One region of the Pseudomonas sp. IT-P74 genome, then DNA from elsewhere that is predicted to be linked to it. Evidence: predicted binding sites of a transcription regulator. Region 1 holds the regulator's gene; the other holds the start of a gene.
What was found. Region 1 encodes FliA, which starts transcription of late flagellar genes. Its sites were predicted from a motif close to CTAAAGTTTNNNNNNNNNNNGCCGNTAA; they were not measured.
Positions count from the first base shown of each region.

Region 2: the regulator FliA is predicted to act here: its motif matches at 1,812-1,839, upstream of motA (flagellar motor stator protein MotA).

Region 1 is NZ_CATKQD010000055.1:237,670-245,543, forward strand. Features, by position in the region: gene flhA (flagellar biosynthesis protein FlhA) at 59-2,188, shown strand; gene flhF (flagellar biosynthesis protein FlhF) at 2,200-3,528, shown strand; gene fleN (flagellar synthesis regulator FleN) at 3,645-4,475, shown strand; gene fliA (RNA polymerase sigma factor FliA) at 4,472-5,212, shown strand; gene ACM6J5_RS21475 (chemotaxis response regulator CheY) at 5,380-5,751, shown strand; gene ACM6J5_RS21480 (protein phosphatase CheZ) at 5,773-6,561, shown strand; gene ACM6J5_RS21485 (chemotaxis protein CheA) at 6,616-7,874, shown strand, end outside.
Region 2 is NZ_CATKQD010000004.1:215,916-223,789, reverse strand. Features, by position in the region: gene motB (flagellar motor protein MotB) at 1-887, opposite strand, end outside; gene motA (flagellar motor stator protein MotA) at 891-1,742, opposite strand; gene ACM6J5_RS04610 (HDOD domain-containing protein) at 1,910-3,448, shown strand; gene rhdA (thiosulfate sulfurtransferase) at 3,490-4,305, shown strand; gene asd (archaetidylserine decarboxylase) at 4,324-5,184, shown strand; gene serB (phosphoserine phosphatase SerB) at 5,300-6,514, opposite strand; gene ACM6J5_RS04590 (AhpA/YtjB family protein) at 6,650-7,874, shown strand, end outside.

The DNA of each region.
Region 1 (7,874 bases):
GCCGCTCTGCGTCTGCTTCAGGCGTCAAAAGTTTGCTTTAAAGGAACGGGGAAAACCGGTGGATCGCTCTCAGTTAATCAACAGTGCCCGCACAAACGTTGCCGACCTCAGTCGAGGCAATCTGGGCGTGCCGCTGTTGCTGCTGGTCATGCTGGCGATGATGATGTTGCCGGTGCCGCCGTTCCTGCTGGACGTGTTCTTCACCTTCAACATCGCGCTGTCCATCGTCGTGCTGCTGGTGTGCGTCTACGCTTTGCGGCCGCTGGATTTCGCGGTGTTTCCGACCATCCTGCTGGTGGCGACGCTGTTGCGCCTGGCGTTGAACGTGGCCTCCACGCGGGTGGTGATGCTCCACGGTCAGGACGGCCATGCGGCGGCCGGCAAGGTGATCCAGGCCTTTGGTGAGGTGGTGATCGGCGGTAACTACGTGGTTGGTATCGTGGTGTTCGCGATCTTGATGATCATCAACTTCGTCGTGGTGACCAAGGGCGCCGGGCGGATTTCCGAGGTGAGCGCGCGTTTCACCCTTGATGCGATGCCCGGCAAGCAAATGGCGATCGACGCCGACCTCAACGCCGGCCTGATCGATCAGGCCCAGGCCAAGGCCCGCCGCTCGGAAGTGGCCCAGGAAGCCGAGTTCTACGGTTCCATGGACGGTGCCAGCAAATTCGTTCGCGGTGACGCCATCGCCGGCCTGTTGATCCTGTTCATCAACCTGATCGGCGGCATGGCGGTCGGTATCTTCCAGCACGGCATGACCTTCGGCGACGCCGGCAAGGTGTATGCGCTGCTGACCATCGGTGACGGTTTGGTGGCGCAATTGCCATCACTGTTGTTATCGACAGCAGCGGCAATCATGGTGACCCGTGCGTCCGGTTCGGAAGACATGGGCAAGCAAATCAATCGCCAGATGTTCGCCTCGCCCAAGGCGCTGGCGGTAGCAGCCGGTTTGATGGCGGTCATGGGCCTGGTGCCCGGCATGCCGCACTTCTCGTTCCTGAGCATGGCGGCCCTGGCGGCCGGTGGTGCTTATCTGTTCTGGAAAAAGCAGAACGTCGCCAAGGTGCAGGCCCTGCAAGAGGTCAAGCGCCAGCAGGAGTTGCTGCCGTCGCCGGCCCGTGCCCAGGAAACCAAGGAGCTTGGCTGGGATGACGTGACGCCGATCGACATGATCGGCCTGGAAGTGGGTTATCGCCTGATTCCATTGGTGGACCGCAACCAGGGCGGCCAGTTGCTGGCGCGGATCAAGGGCGTTCGCAAGAAGCTGTCCCAGGATCTGGGCTTCCTGATGCCCACGGTGCATATCCGCGACAACCTCGACCTGGCGCCAAGTGCCTATCGCCTGACCCTCATGGGGGTGATCCTGGCCGAGGCGGAGATCTACCCGGATCGCGAGCTGGCGATCAACCCGGGGCAGGTCTACGGCACGCTCAATGGTATTACCGCCAAAGATCCGGCTTTCGGCCTGGAGGCGGTCTGGATCGAAATCAGCCAGCGCGCCCAGGCGCAATCCCTCGGCTATACCGTGGTCGATGCCAGTACAGTAGTGGCTACCCACTTGAACCAGATACTCTACAAGCATTCCAGTGAACTGATCGGTCACGAAGAAGTGCAGCAACTCATGCAATTGCTGGCCAAAAGCTCGCCGAAACTGGCCGAGGAACTGGTGCCGGGCGTGGTTTCGCTGTCGCAGTTGCTCAAGGTGCTGCAAGCGCTGCTGGCCGAACAAGTACCTGTACGCGATATCCGCAGCATTGCCGAGGCGATCGCCAACAATGCCGCCAAGAGTCAAGATACCGCCGCGCTGGTGGCTGCCGTGCGGGTTGGCGTATCCCGTGCAATCGTCCAAAGCATTGTAGGCACTGAGTCGCAGCTGCCAGTCATCACGCTGGAGCCAAGGTTGGAACAGATATTGCTCAATAGTCTGCAGAAGGCAGGACAAGGCTCGGAAGAGGGTGTTCTGCTGGAGCCAAGCATGGCTGAGAAGCTGCAACGTTCGTTGATCGACGCGGCGCAGCGTCAGGAGATGCAAGGTCAGCCGGTGATTCTGCTGGTGGCCGGTCCGGTTCGCGCGATGCTCTCGCGATTCGGCCGGCTCGCAGTCCCGGGTTTGCACGTGTTGGCTTACCAGGAAATCCCTGACAACAAGCAAGTGACCATCGTTGCGACAGTAGGGCCCAACGGCTGAGGTAGTGGTTTATGCAAGTTAAGCGTTTTTTCGCCGCCGATATGCGTCAGGCCATGAAGCTGGTTCGCGATGAGCTGGGCGCTGATGCCGCCATCATTGGCAACCGCCGGATCGCCGGGGGTGTCGAATTGACGGCTGCGCTGGATTACAAGCTGTCGGCCCTGGCGCCGCGGGTCCCGAACATGGAGCTCGAAGACGAGCTGCGCAAGACTCAGTCGCGGATCGTCACTGCCCAGGCCGAATTGAGCCTGCGTGGCGATGGCGAGAGCGACAACGCAACCAATCGCCAGTTGTTCGCCGGCTTGCCGTTGACCGCCGCCGAGCCGCTGATGGAACCGACCTACGCCGAACCTCGTCGCCCCGCGCCGGCCGCTGCGCCAGCGTCCGGTGGCGTGGATCCGCGGGCGTTTGACTCGATGCGTTTCGAGCTCAACAGCCTGCGCGAACTCATGGAAGTCCAACTCGGCTCCCTGGCCTGGAATCAGCTGCAAGGCAGCCGTCCGGACCAGGCCAACCTCTGGCGTCGCCTGCAACGCATTGGCCTGTCCGGCCCGCTGTCGCGCGACCTGCTGGCGATGATCAGCGAAATCGAAGAGCCTCGTCAGGCCTGGCGCATGTTGCTGGCGCACCTGGCGCGCATGATCGTTACCCCGGAAGTCGAGCCGCTGGAAGAGGGCGGTGTGATTGCCATGGTCGGCCCTGCCGGCATGGGCAAGACCACCACCCTGGCCAAGCTGGCCGCCCGCTACGTGCTCAAGTACGGCGCGCAGAACATCGCGCTGGTGAGCATGGACAGCTTCCGCATCGGTGCCCAGGAGCAGCTCAAGACCCTGGGGCGCATTCTCAATGTGTCGGTGACCCACGTCGATCCGGGCCAGTCCCTGGTGCAGGCCCTGGAACCACTGTTGCGCAAGCGCGTGGTGCTGATCGATACCGCCGGCCTGCAGGCCAGCGATCCGGCCCTGCGCATGCAGCTCGAAAGCCTGGCCGGTCGTGGCATCCGCTCGAAAAATTATCTGGTCCTGGCAACCACCAGCCAGAAACAGGTTCTAACGGCCGCTTATCACAGTTACAAGCGTTGCGGGCTCGCCGGCTGCATCCTGACTAAACTGGATGAAACGGCAAGTCTGGGCGAGGTGTTGAGCCTGGCCATCAGTCATGAATTGCCGGTGGCTTACCTGACCGATGGCCCGCGGATCCCGGATGATTTGCATCTGCCGCGTCGTCATCAGTTGGTCAGCCGCGCCGTGAGCGTGCAAATGCAGGAAGAACCCAGCGAAGAAGCCATGGCTGACATGTTCGCTGACATCTACCACAGCCCGACCAAGCAGGTTGGCTGAGGTATTAATGAACAGTTTTTGTACCTACATCGATGGTCTGCCATGCATTGTTCCGTTTGTGAACGCGCAGCCAGTAATGTGGCCTCCGTCTATGCAAGACAAGGTAAAGAAATAACATGGGCAGCATGCATCCCGTACAGGTGATCGCGGTGACCGGCGGCAAAGGTGGCGTCGGGAAAACTAATGTGTCAGTGAACTTGTCCCTGGCTTTGGCCGAGCTTGGCCGGCGCGTCATGCTGTTGGACGCGGACCTTGGACTGGCGAACGTCGACGTTCTGCTGGGCCTGACACCCAAACGTACCCTGGCCGACGTGATCGAAGGCCGCTGCGAACTGCGCGATGTATTGCTGCAGGGACCCGGCGGCATCCGTATCGTTCCGGCCGCATCCGGCACTCAGAGCATGGTGCATCTGAGCCCCGCGCAACACGCCGGCCTGATCCAGGCCTTCAGTGATATCGGCGACAACCTCGACGTACTGGTGATCGACACCGCTGCGGGCATTGGGGACTCGGTAGTCAGTTTCGTTCGCGCCGCCCAGGAAGTGCTGCTGGTGGTGTGCGACGAGCCGACTTCGATTACCGATGCCTATGCCTTGATCAAGTTGCTGAACCGCGACTACGGCATGAACCGCTTCCGCGTCCTGGCCAACATGGCCCAGAGCCCGCAGGAAGGACGCAACCTGTTCGCCAAGTTGACCAAGGTCACGGATCGCTTCCTCGATGTCGCCTTACAATACGTCGGCGCGGTGCCCTACGACGAAAGCGTGCGCAAGGCCGTGCAGAAGCAGCGCGCCGTCTACGAGGCCTTCCCGCGTTCCAAGTGCTCGCTGGCGTTCAAGGCCATCGCGCAGAAGGTCGATACCTGGCCGCTGCCCGCCAACCCGCGCGGGCACCTGGAGTTTTTCGTCGAGCGGCTTGTGCAGCAGACAGCAGGACCTGTTCTATGACAGCCAGCGGCTACAACCTCTACAAAAAGTCGGCACGCGATGCGCAGTACGAGCTGATCGAGCGTTACGCGCCGCTGGTTAAACGCATTGCCTACCACTTGCTGGCGCGATTGCCGGCCAGTGTCCAGGTTGAAGACCTGATCCAGGCCGGGATGATCGGCCTGCTTGAAGTATCGACCAAATATGACGCCAGCAAAGGCGCCAGTTTCGAAACGTACGCGGGCATACGAATCCGCGGCGCCATGCTCGATGAGGTGCGCAAGGGGGACTGGGCGCCACGTTCGGTTCACCGCAATACGCGGATGGTCAGCGATGCCATTCGCTCGATTGAAGCGAAAACCGGCCGTGATGCTAAAGATCACGAAGTTGCGGCCGAACTCCAATTGAGTCTCGATGATTACTACGGGATTTTGAACGACACCCTGGGCAGCCGGCTGTTCAGTTTCGACGACCTTTTGCAGGACGGCGAACACGAGGGGCTGCACGAGGATGGCGCGAGTGCTCATCTCGAGCCGTCACGCGACCTGGAGGATGAACGCTTCCAGGCTGCGCTGGCGGATGCGATTGCCAATTTGCCGGAGCGTGAGCGGCTGGTGTTGGCGCTGTACTACGACGAAGAGTTGAACCTCAAGGAAATCGGTGAGGTCCTGGGGGTCAGCGAATCGCGGGTCAGCCAGTTACACAGCCAGTGCGCGGCCCGTTTGCGGGGGCGTTTGGGGGAGTGGCGAGCGCGCTGAAGGCAGTGTGGGGACACTGCGAACGAGGCTGGTGTGGTGTTGAACTGCGCCGGTCGCGATCTGTTGTGCTCCAGACAGTCATTGAGTGCTTTGCCGGATTGATTGAAATGGCGTGTCCAGGTGCTGGGCGCGTTTAAGACTGCTTGGAGGTCGAATTGGACAAGAACATGAAAATCCTCATCGTTGATGACTTCTCAACGATGCGGCGGATCATCAAGAACCTGCTGCGTGACCTTGGGTTCACCAACACCGTCGAGGCCGACGATGGCACTACCGCCATTCCGGTGCTCAACAGCGGAAGCATCGACTTTCTGGTAACGGACTGGAACATGCCTGGCATGACCGGTATCGATCTGCTGCGCCACGTGCGTGCCGATGAAAAGCTCAAGCACCTGCCGGTGCTGATGGTGACCGCTGAAGCCAAGCGCGAGCAGATCATCGAAGCCGCCCAGGCCGGTGTTAACGGCTATGTGGTCAAACCCTTCACGGCCCAGGCGTTGAAAGAAAAAATCGAGAAGATTTTCGAACGCATCGGTTGATGAATGCGCCACGGGGGAGCTATGGGCAATAACGAAACTTCATTGGGCGACTTTGAATCGACCCTGAAAAAACACGCCGTCGAATTGGTCGAGAGCCTTGAAAAAGGCAAGTTCGGCGACGCGGTGCAATTGATCCATGAGCTCAACCAGACCCGTGACCGTGGCCTGTATCAGGAAGTGGGCAAGCTCACCCGCGAACTGCATAGCGCGATCGTCAATTTCCAGATTGACCCGCACATGCCGCAAGCCGAAGAAGTGTCGCAGATCACCGACGCCACCGAGCGCCTGGGGTACGTGGTCAAGCTGACCGAGGCCGCGGCCAATCGCACCATGGATCTGGTGGAAAGTGCCACGCCGCTGGTCAATGGCCTGGCCGATGAAGCCAAGGTGTTGAGCGCGGACTGGGGGCGCTTCATGCGTCGCGAAGTCGGCGCCGAAGAGTTTCGTGAACTGGCCCGGCGGGTCGACGGGTTCCTGACGCGCAGCGGCACGGACAATCGCGCGGTGTCGGGCAACCTCAACGACATCCTGCTCGCCCAGGATTACCAGGACCTCACAGGCCAGGTGATCAAGCGTGTGACCCAGTTGGTCACCGAAGTTGAAAGCAACCTGCTCAAGCTCGTGCTGATGGCCAGTCAGGTGGACCGCTTTGCGGGCATCGAACATGACCGTGAAGCGATGCTTGCTGAAAAAGATCCACAAAAACATCTCTCTCAGGGTGAAGGTCCGCAGATTCATGCCGATAAAAGAGAAGACGTTGTGTCCGGCCAGGACGATGTGGACGATTTGTTATCCAGCCTGGGATTTTAGAGTTTTAGAATTTTAGGTTTTTTGGGTTTTTAGACCTGTAGGAGCACCCCCTTAATGAGCTTCGGCGCCGATGAAGAGATCCTTCAGGATTTCCTGGTTGAGGCCGGCGAGATTCTAGAGCAACTGTCCGAGCAACTGGTCGAGCTGGAAAGCCGTCCGGATGATGCGGATCTGCTCAATGCAATTTTTCGCGGTTTTCACACTGTAAAAGGGGGCGCCGGCTTCCTCCAGCTCAACGAACTGGTGGAGTGCTGCCACATCGCCGAGAACGTGTTCGACATCCTGCGCAAGGGTGAACGTCGCGTCGACTCGGAACTGATGGACGTGGTTCTCGAAGCGCTGGACGCGGTGAACGGCATGTTCAGCGAAGTCCGCGAACGCGGCCCGATCACGGCCGCGACACCGCAACTGCTCGCGGCGCTGGCCCGTCTGGCCGAGCCGCAATCGGCTGACGAGGTGGCTGCCGCGCCTGTCGCCGCCGTGGTCGAAGCGCCTGTGGCTGAAGCCGAGTCGGGCGATATCACCGACAATGAATTCGAACAACTGCTGGACTCGCTGAATGCCGTCAAGGCCCAGGCCGAGGCCCCGAAGGCTGCTCCAGCGCCTGCCGGCAATGCCGCCGGCAGCGATGAAATCACCGATGCCGAGTTCGAGTCGTTGCTCGATCAGCTGCACGGTAAAGGCCAGTTCGCCGTTGACGCGGTGGTCCCGGCGACCGCTGTGCCAGAAGCGCCGAAAGCGGCCGGCGACAGTTCCGATATTACTGACGACGAATTCGAAGCACTGCTCGACCAACTGCACGGCAAGGGTAACTTTGCTGTCGAGGCGCTGGAGTCGGCCATTGCTTCTGTGCCCGCGCCCGCGGCACCCAGCGCGGTGGCGGCCGGCAGCGATCTGATTTCCGATCACGAGTTCGAAGCGCTGCTCGACGAGTTGCACGGCAAAGGCAAGTTCACTGAAGTGGGCGCAACGGCTGGAACGGCAACCGGCGCCAACGCCTCGGTTGCGGCACCTGCCGCCAAGGCAGCCGCGCCGAAACCCGTGGCCAAGGCTCCCGAGCCAATAGCCGAAACACGGGCCCCTGTGGCCGCTGCTGCACCGGCTGCTGCCCGTGCCCCGGCCGTGCCACCGGCGGAAAAGCCGGCGAGTGAAGCCGAGACCACCGTGCGCGTCGATACCGCGCGTCTCGACGAGATCATGAACATGGTCGGCGAGTTGGTGCTGGTGCGTAACCGCCTGGTCCGCCTGGGCCTCAACAGCGGCGACGAAGCCATGTCCAAGGCCGTGTCGAACCTCGACGTGGTCACCGCCGA
Region 2 (7,874 bases), on a different contig from region 1:
GCAGCCGAACCTTGCGGCGCATCAACAGCAGGCTCCGCACCTTGCGATCCTTCGATTGCACGCTGGGCTTTCTTCGTCAGCACCACGATGTCGATGCGACGGTTGACCGGATTGAACGGATGCTCGCGATCGAACAGGGCCGACGAGGCATAACCGACCACCCGCGCCACCTGTGCCTCCGGATAACTGCCCGCCACCAGCGCACGCCGTGCGGCGTTGGCACGGTTGGCCGAAAGCTCCCAGTTACCGAAATCACCGGTGCCGGTGTATGGCTTGGCATCGGTGTGGCCGCTGATGCTGATCTTGTTCGGAACCGCCTTGATGGTGTCGGCCATGGCCAGCAGGATGTCTTCGAAATACGGCTTCAAGCGAGCCGAGCCTGAATCGAACATCGGGCGGTTTTCCGCGTCCATGATCTGGATACGCAGGCCGTCCGGCGTGATTTCGAACAGGATCTGGTCCTTGAACTTCTGCATCTGCGGGTTTTCTTCGACCTTGTTCTGCAATTCTTGCAGCAACAGTTCGAGGCGCTCTTTTTCGACCTGCTCGGCCATGCCTTCGACCTGGTCGGTATCGATAGTGACCTTGTCCGGCTGTGGCTGGGACTTGACCTCGGGGTTGAGGGTGTTTTCCGGCGCCATGGTCGGCGTACCACCCAGATCGATGATGTACGGCGTGCCGCTTTCGGAAAAGCCGATCGGGTCCTTGAAGTAACCGGCGATGGCGATCTTCTGTTCCGGCGTGGCGGTGGACAGCAGCCACAACACCAGGAAGAACGCCATCATCGCCGTGGCAAAGTCGGCGAAGGCGATTTTCCACGCGCCCCCGTGGTGCCCGCCGGCAATGCGCTTGACGCGCTTGATAATGATCGGCTGATTGTTTTCCATAACTTAACGACCGCGAACCGCTTGTTCCAGCTCGGCGAAGCTTGGACGGTGCGCCGGGTACAGAACCTTGCGCCCGAACTCCACGGCCAGCGATGGCGGCATGCCGGACGCCGACGCTACCAGCGAGGCCTTGATGGCTTCATAGACGTTCAGCTCTTCCTTGGCATCGTGGGCCAGGGAATGAGCCAGCGGGCCGAAGAAACCGTAGGCGGCGAGAATACCGAAGAAGGTACCCACCAGTGCCGCACCCACGTGCAGGCCGATGGACTTCTGGTCACCTTCACCCAGCGAAGCCATGGTTACCACGATACCCAATACCGCCGCGACGATACCGAAACCGGGCATGGCGTCGGCGATGCCGTTGACGGCGTGGGATGGGTGTTCCAGGTCTTCCTTGAGGCTGAACAGTTCCATGTCGAACAAGCCTTCCAGCTCGTGGGGAGCCATGTTGCCGGAGGACATGATGCGCAGGTAATCGCAGATGAACGCGGTCATGCGCTCGTCCTTGAGAACGGTCGGGTACTTGGCGAAGATCGGGCTCGCGGCGGCATCTTCGATGTCGCCTTCGATGGCCATCATGCCTTCGCGGCGGCTCTTGTTGAGGATCTCGTAGATCAGGCCCAGCACTTCAAGGTAGAAGCCGTGGTTGAAACGCGAACTGAACATGCTCAGGGACTTCTTGAGCACGTGCATGGTCATGTAGCCGGGGTTGGCCTGCAGGAAAGCGCCGAGGGCCGCGCCGCCGATGATCATGACCTCGAAAGGCTGGATCAGGGCGGCAATCTTGCCGTGGGAAAGCACGTATCCGCCGAGCACGCTCGCGAATACGACGATGATGCCGATAATTTTAGCCATAGGTTAGGAGAGCACTTACTGAGTCGGGTTCAAGGTCATATTCGGAAGTTAAAAAATCTCTTCTTCTACTTATCGGCAAAACTGCGCCAGACTATAGCCAGTTCAGGCGAAAAGCTAATTTGACCCCTTCCGGGCCCAGGTAATGTTGACGATGATCGCCTCCCACCATGGTTAACGAAACGAACGTTCCAACCCCGAAACCGACCACTCTCGAAGGCTGGGTCAAGCTGCTCGATGGCGTGCGCCTGCCGGTTCCGCAAGCCAGTCACGACCGGGTCTGCAAGGCCATCGGCGACAGCCGCAGCTCGCTGCGCGATATCGCCGACCTCATGCAAGGCAGCCCGGCACTGGCCTTGAGCGTGATTCGCGAAGCCAACCGGCATACCCATGGCGGCATGATCGAGCCTGCGGAAAACCTCGAGATTGCGATCAATCGCCTCGGCCTGAAGCGCACCGAAGAACTGCTCGCGCGGTTGCCCGTCGAACCCCAGTCCGAGATCCCCAAAGCCCTGCGTCAGTTGCAGATGATCAGCCAGCACGCCACGCAACAGGCCAACGGTTTTTTTGCCAGCCGCCTGGCGCGGCTGTGGCAGGACATCCATTGGGGCAGCCTGCTGTTTCTTTCGCCCCTGTGGCCGTTGGCGCTGACCCATCCGAAACTGCTCGAAGACTGGGAGCTGCGGGTCATCCATAAAGGCGAGTCGGCACGCAAAGTCGAGCAGCAACTGTTTGGCGTACGCCTGCTGGACATCGGTCAGGCGCTGGTAGAGGTCTGGCGCTTGCCGATCTGGGTGCAGCAGGGTTATCGCCTGCTGCTCACCGAACAGCGGGAACTGGTGAAAGTCCTGCGCATCGCCCGTGACAGCGAGCATCCACTGCGTCAGCAGAACCGCCTCGATGACGATCCGACCCTGCGCCGCTGGCTCAATCAACCGGCCAATACGGTGCTGCTGGCCAACGGGCTGGCACTGTCGGCGCAACACGCCTGGGACAGCCCCCACAGTGAGCGCTGGCAGTACCTGACCTGCCTTTACCTGCAAATGCCGATGGACGAGCTGCAGCAACAACTGCACCAGCAAGCCGCCAACAGCGCACGCCATCACGCCATGCCCGACCTCTGGCACCCCGCCGAATCGCTGATCTGGCCGTGGGGCATGAACCGCGTCCACGCAGGCTTACTGCCAGCAGCGGCACCCACCGCCGAAGACCTGGCGAAGTGGCGCAAGCAATGCGCCGAATTGCTGGTCGAGCCGAGTCGCTTCACCAACGCCATGCACTTGACCATCGCCGCCCGGGACGCCCTCGTGGCCTGCGGCATGCGTCGGGTGATGATCCTGATGGCCGACCGCACCCACACCAACCTGCGTGTGCACCAGACGGCCGGCCTGCCGAAGGAGGCTGCCGGGTTGAACTTCGTGGTCAGCCAGAGCAACGTGTTGCAACGCCTGCTTGCGCAGCAGGCCCAGGTGCGCCTGACGCCAGCCAACAACGTGCAATTCTCGGCCCTGCTACCCAACAACCTGCGCTCGCAGTTCAGCGGCGAACACCTGCTGCTGCGTTCGCTGGTCAACAATGGCCGGGTGATCATGATCGTCGTGGCGGATCAAGGCGGCGGGCCGTTTTCGGAAATCTCCGTACAGGCCTTCGGCAAAACCGCGCAATGCATCGAAAAAGCCCTGCACAGCTTTAGCCACCGAGGCCAATAAGCTGCGTTACAATCCTCCCTTTTGTGCTCTGGAGACCTCACATGTCTGACTTCTCTGGCTTGCCGCTGGTGATCGAGCCGAGCGACTTGCTCCCTCGCCTCGACGCCCGCGAACTGATTCTGGTGGACTTGACCAGTCCCGCCCGCTACGCCGAAGGGCACATTCCCGGCGCGCGCTTTGTCGATCCGAAGCGCACGCAGCTCGGCCAGGCCCCCGCCCCGGGGCTGATGCCCCCGAAGGCAGCACTCGAAGCGCTGTTTGGTGAGCTGGGACACAACCCCGACGCGGTCTACGTGGTGTATGACGACGAAGGCGGCGGTTGGGCCGGGCGCTTCATCTGGCTGCTGGATGTCATCGGCCACGGCAAGTACCACTATGTCGACGGCGGCCTCATGGCCTGGCTGGCGGAAGGCTTGCCCATGTCGATCCAGATCCCGCCACCCGTGGGCGGCCCGGTTCCACTGACCTTGCACGACGAACCCACCGCCACCCGCGAATACCTGCAAAGCCGTCTCGGTGCCGCCGATCTGGCGATCTGGGATGCACGCGGACCGCTGGAGTTTTCCGGCGAGAAAGTCTTGGCAGCCAAGGGCGGACACATTCCCGGCGCGGTCAATTTCGAATGGACCGCCGGCATGGATAAGGCACGCCAGTTGCGCATCCGCACCGACATGCCGCAGATCCTCGAACAACTCGGGATCAGTAAAGACAAAGAAGTGATTACCCACTGCCAGACCCACCATCGTTCTGGCTTCACCTATCTGGTGGCCAAGGCTCTCGGTTATCCGCGGGTCAAAGGCTACGCCGGCTCCTGGGGCGAATGGGGCAACCATCCCGATACCCCGGTAGACATTTAAGATTTTTAAGGACCGTTAATGAACAAGCGTCTGTTTCTCCTCGGCCAGTACCTGCTGCCCCACAACTTGCTCTCGCGACTGGCCGGCTGCATCGCCGAATGCCGCGTGCGCTGGTTCAAGAATGCCTTTACCGCCTGGTTCGCCAAGCGCTATCAGGTGGACATGTCCCAGGCGCTGGTCGAAGACCTGACCGCCTACGAGCACTTCAATGCGTTCTTCACCCGCGCGCTGAAAGACGGTGCCCGCCCGCTGGACGAGACTCCGGGCGCGATCCTCAGCCCGGCCGACGGCGCGATCAGCCAGCTTGGCCCGATCGAACACGGTCGTGTGTTCCAGGCCAAGGGCCACAGCTTCAGCGTGCTGGAACTGTTGGGTGGCGATGCGGCAAACGCTGCGCCGTTCATGGGTGGCGACTTCGCGACCATCTACCTGTCGCCGAAGGACTACCACCGCGTGCACATGCCACTGGCCGGCACCCTGCGCGAGATGGTCTACATCCCGGGTCGCCTGTTCTCGGTCAACCAGACAACCGCTGAAAACGTTCCGGAACTGTTCGCCCGCAACGAGCGCGTGGCGTGCATATTCGACACCGAGCGCGGACCGATGGCCGTGGTGCTGGTGGGCGCGATGATCGTTGCGTCGATTGAAACCGTTTGGGCCGGTCTGGTCACGCCGCCGAAACGCGAGCTGAAAACCTTCCGCTACGACGAAACCGCGCGCGCGCCTATCCATCTGGAAAAAGGTGCGGAACTGGGTCGCTTCAAGCTGGGTTCGACCGCCGTCGTGCTGTTCGGGCCGGATCAGGTCAAGTGGGCTGAAGAAATGACCGCCGGTACAGCGGTGCAGATGGGTCAGGGCATGGGCCTGCCGAAGGCCTGATATGTAGGAGCGAGCTTGCTCGCGATGAACGGCGAGGCGACGCGGGCATTCAGATTGCCCGCGTCATCGTTAACGCCCATCGCGAGCAAGCTCGCTCCTACAGTAGTTTGCGGTGTTAGAGCTGTCCGTCGCGATCGCGGAAACCCAGCAGATACAGCACGCCATCCAGCCCCAGGGTCGAGATCGCTTGCTTGGCCGACTGCTTGACCAGCGGCTTGGCGCGGAACGCCACACCCAACCCGGCAATCGCCAGCATCGGCAAGTCATTGGCACCGTCACCGACCGCAATGGTCTGCTCCAGACGCAAACCTTCCTTGTGTGCCAGTTCCTTCAGCAAGTCCGCCTTGCGCTGCGCATCGACAATCGGCTCTATCGCCACGCCGGTGACTTTGCCGTCGACCACTTCCAGTTCGTTGGCGAACACATAGTCGATACCCAGCTTCGCCTGCAATTGCTTGGCGAAGTAAGTGAAGCCGCCCGACAGAATCGCTGTCTTGTAGCCCAGTCGCTTGAGTTCAGCGAACAGGGTTTCGGCGCCTTCGGTCAGGCGCAGCGAGGCGCCGATGGAGTCCAGCACATTGACGTCCAGGCCTTTGAGCAAGGCCAGGCGCTCTTTGAAGCTGGCGCGGAAGTCCAGTTCGCCGGCCATTGCCCGTTCAGTGATTTCCGAGACCTTGTCGCCGACACCCGCCGCTTTGGCCAGTTCATCGATGACTTCGGCTTCGATCAGGGTCGAATCCATGTCGAACACCGCCAGACGACGGTTGCGACGGAACAGCGAATCTTCCTGGAAGGCGATGTCGACGTTCAGTTCCTGGGCAACGCTGAGGAATTCGGCACGCAGCGCCTGCGGATCAGCCGCTTCGCCACGCACGGAAAACTCGATGCAGCCCTTGCCCTTGTCGGCCGGAGTGTCCAGCGGCATGCGCCCGGACAGACGATCGATATGGTCGATGTTCAGGCCATATTTGGCGGTGATCGAGCTCACGGCCTGCAACTGCCCGGCTGTCACCTTGCGGGTCAACAGGGTCACGATGTGGCGTTTTTTGCCCTGGTTGCCGACCCACTGCTGGTAATCCACTTCGGACACTGGCGTGAAACGCACCTGTTGATCGAGCTCGTACCCCTTGAACAGGATGTCCTTGAGCACGGACTTGCCTTGCTCGGTGTCGGGAATTTCAACCAGGATGCCGAACGACAAGGTGTCGTGGATCACCGCCTGACCGATGTCGAGAATGTTCACACCACCCTGGGCCAGAACGCCGGTAATGGCCGCAGTCAGACCCGGACGGTCGACTCCCGTGATGTTTATCAGGACGATTTCGCGCAAGGCGCACCCCCGCAGGTGGAAAAAAACCGCATTCTACCCACTTTCAGTGACCATCGGGCACCGTGAGCGCTTTGACGGTCTAGGGCCTGTCGCTATACTGCGCGTCAACTCCACGGACAAAAGAGCCGAGCTCAAGTGAACCGGCCTACGCCAGTAAAAACCGATAACTTCTTCCTGCTGATCTTCCGGGCACTGCGCCACCGCCGTGTACCGATTGCATTGCGCATCGCCAGCCATAACGTGATTCTGGTCGCCCTGGCCCTGGTCATCTATGCCGGTGTGATGGGCCTGCAGTTCAAGCAGGCCATGCACGAGCAGGCGGATGCGCTGGGCGAAAGCCTGACTACGCAGACGGCCACCTCGGCCACCGAGCTGTTGGTGTCCAACGACATCCTCAGCCTCAATGTGCTGCTCAATAACCTGACCAAGAACAAACTGGTGGCCCACGCCGCCATCTACAGCCCGGACAACCGCATCCTCGCCGAATCCGGCCAGCGTCCCAAGCATGGCCTGCTGGGCGAAGCCGAGGGCATGTACCAGAGCAAAATCACCTTCCAGGACGTGACTGCCGGGCAATTGCGCATCAGCCTGGACATGGACCAGTTCCAGCAGCCGATGACCATCAGCCTGCAAAGCATGGGCATTCTGAGCGCCATCCTGCTGGCCCTGTCCCTGGCCCTGAGCCTGCGCATGGGGCGTTATCTCTCCACGCCGCTGCTGCAATTGCGGGTGTGGCTGCGCAACATCGACGAATACACCCCGGGCACCGACCGCCAGGACGAAATCGGCGACCTGGCGCGCCAGCTGCACGCCAACTTCGCCCCGGAGCCCGCCCCTGTGCCGGAACCGGAACCGGAATTCGACGACGTCGATGACGAGGCCGACCCGGCCTTCGAAGTCCGTAACCTGCGCGACCCGAGTTTCGACGAGAGCCGCCCGGTAGCGGCGCTCAAGCCAGCGCCACGGCAGATCGTCAGCACTGTTGAAGACGACGATGATGAAGACCCGTTCGCCGATCTGCGCGACGAGTCGCTGGACAGCCCTCCACAACCGGTGATTCGCAAGGCCACGCCGAGCGTGCCGCAACACAGCGCGGTGCTGGCGGTGCAACTGGGTTCCCAGGAGCAACTGCGACGCCTGCCGCGTGCGCGACTTGAAGAGCTGCTCGAACGCTATCGCGATTGCCTCGACCAGGCCGCTTCGCTGTATCAAGGCGAAGTGGAGACCTTGAACGATGGCAGCACGTTGATGCTGTTCCACACCGAAGACAGCGGCGACGATTACCTGACCAACGCCATCTGCTGTGGCGAGCTGCTGCGGGCTCTAGGCCACCAGTTGCAGATCGAAGTCGCGGACAGCG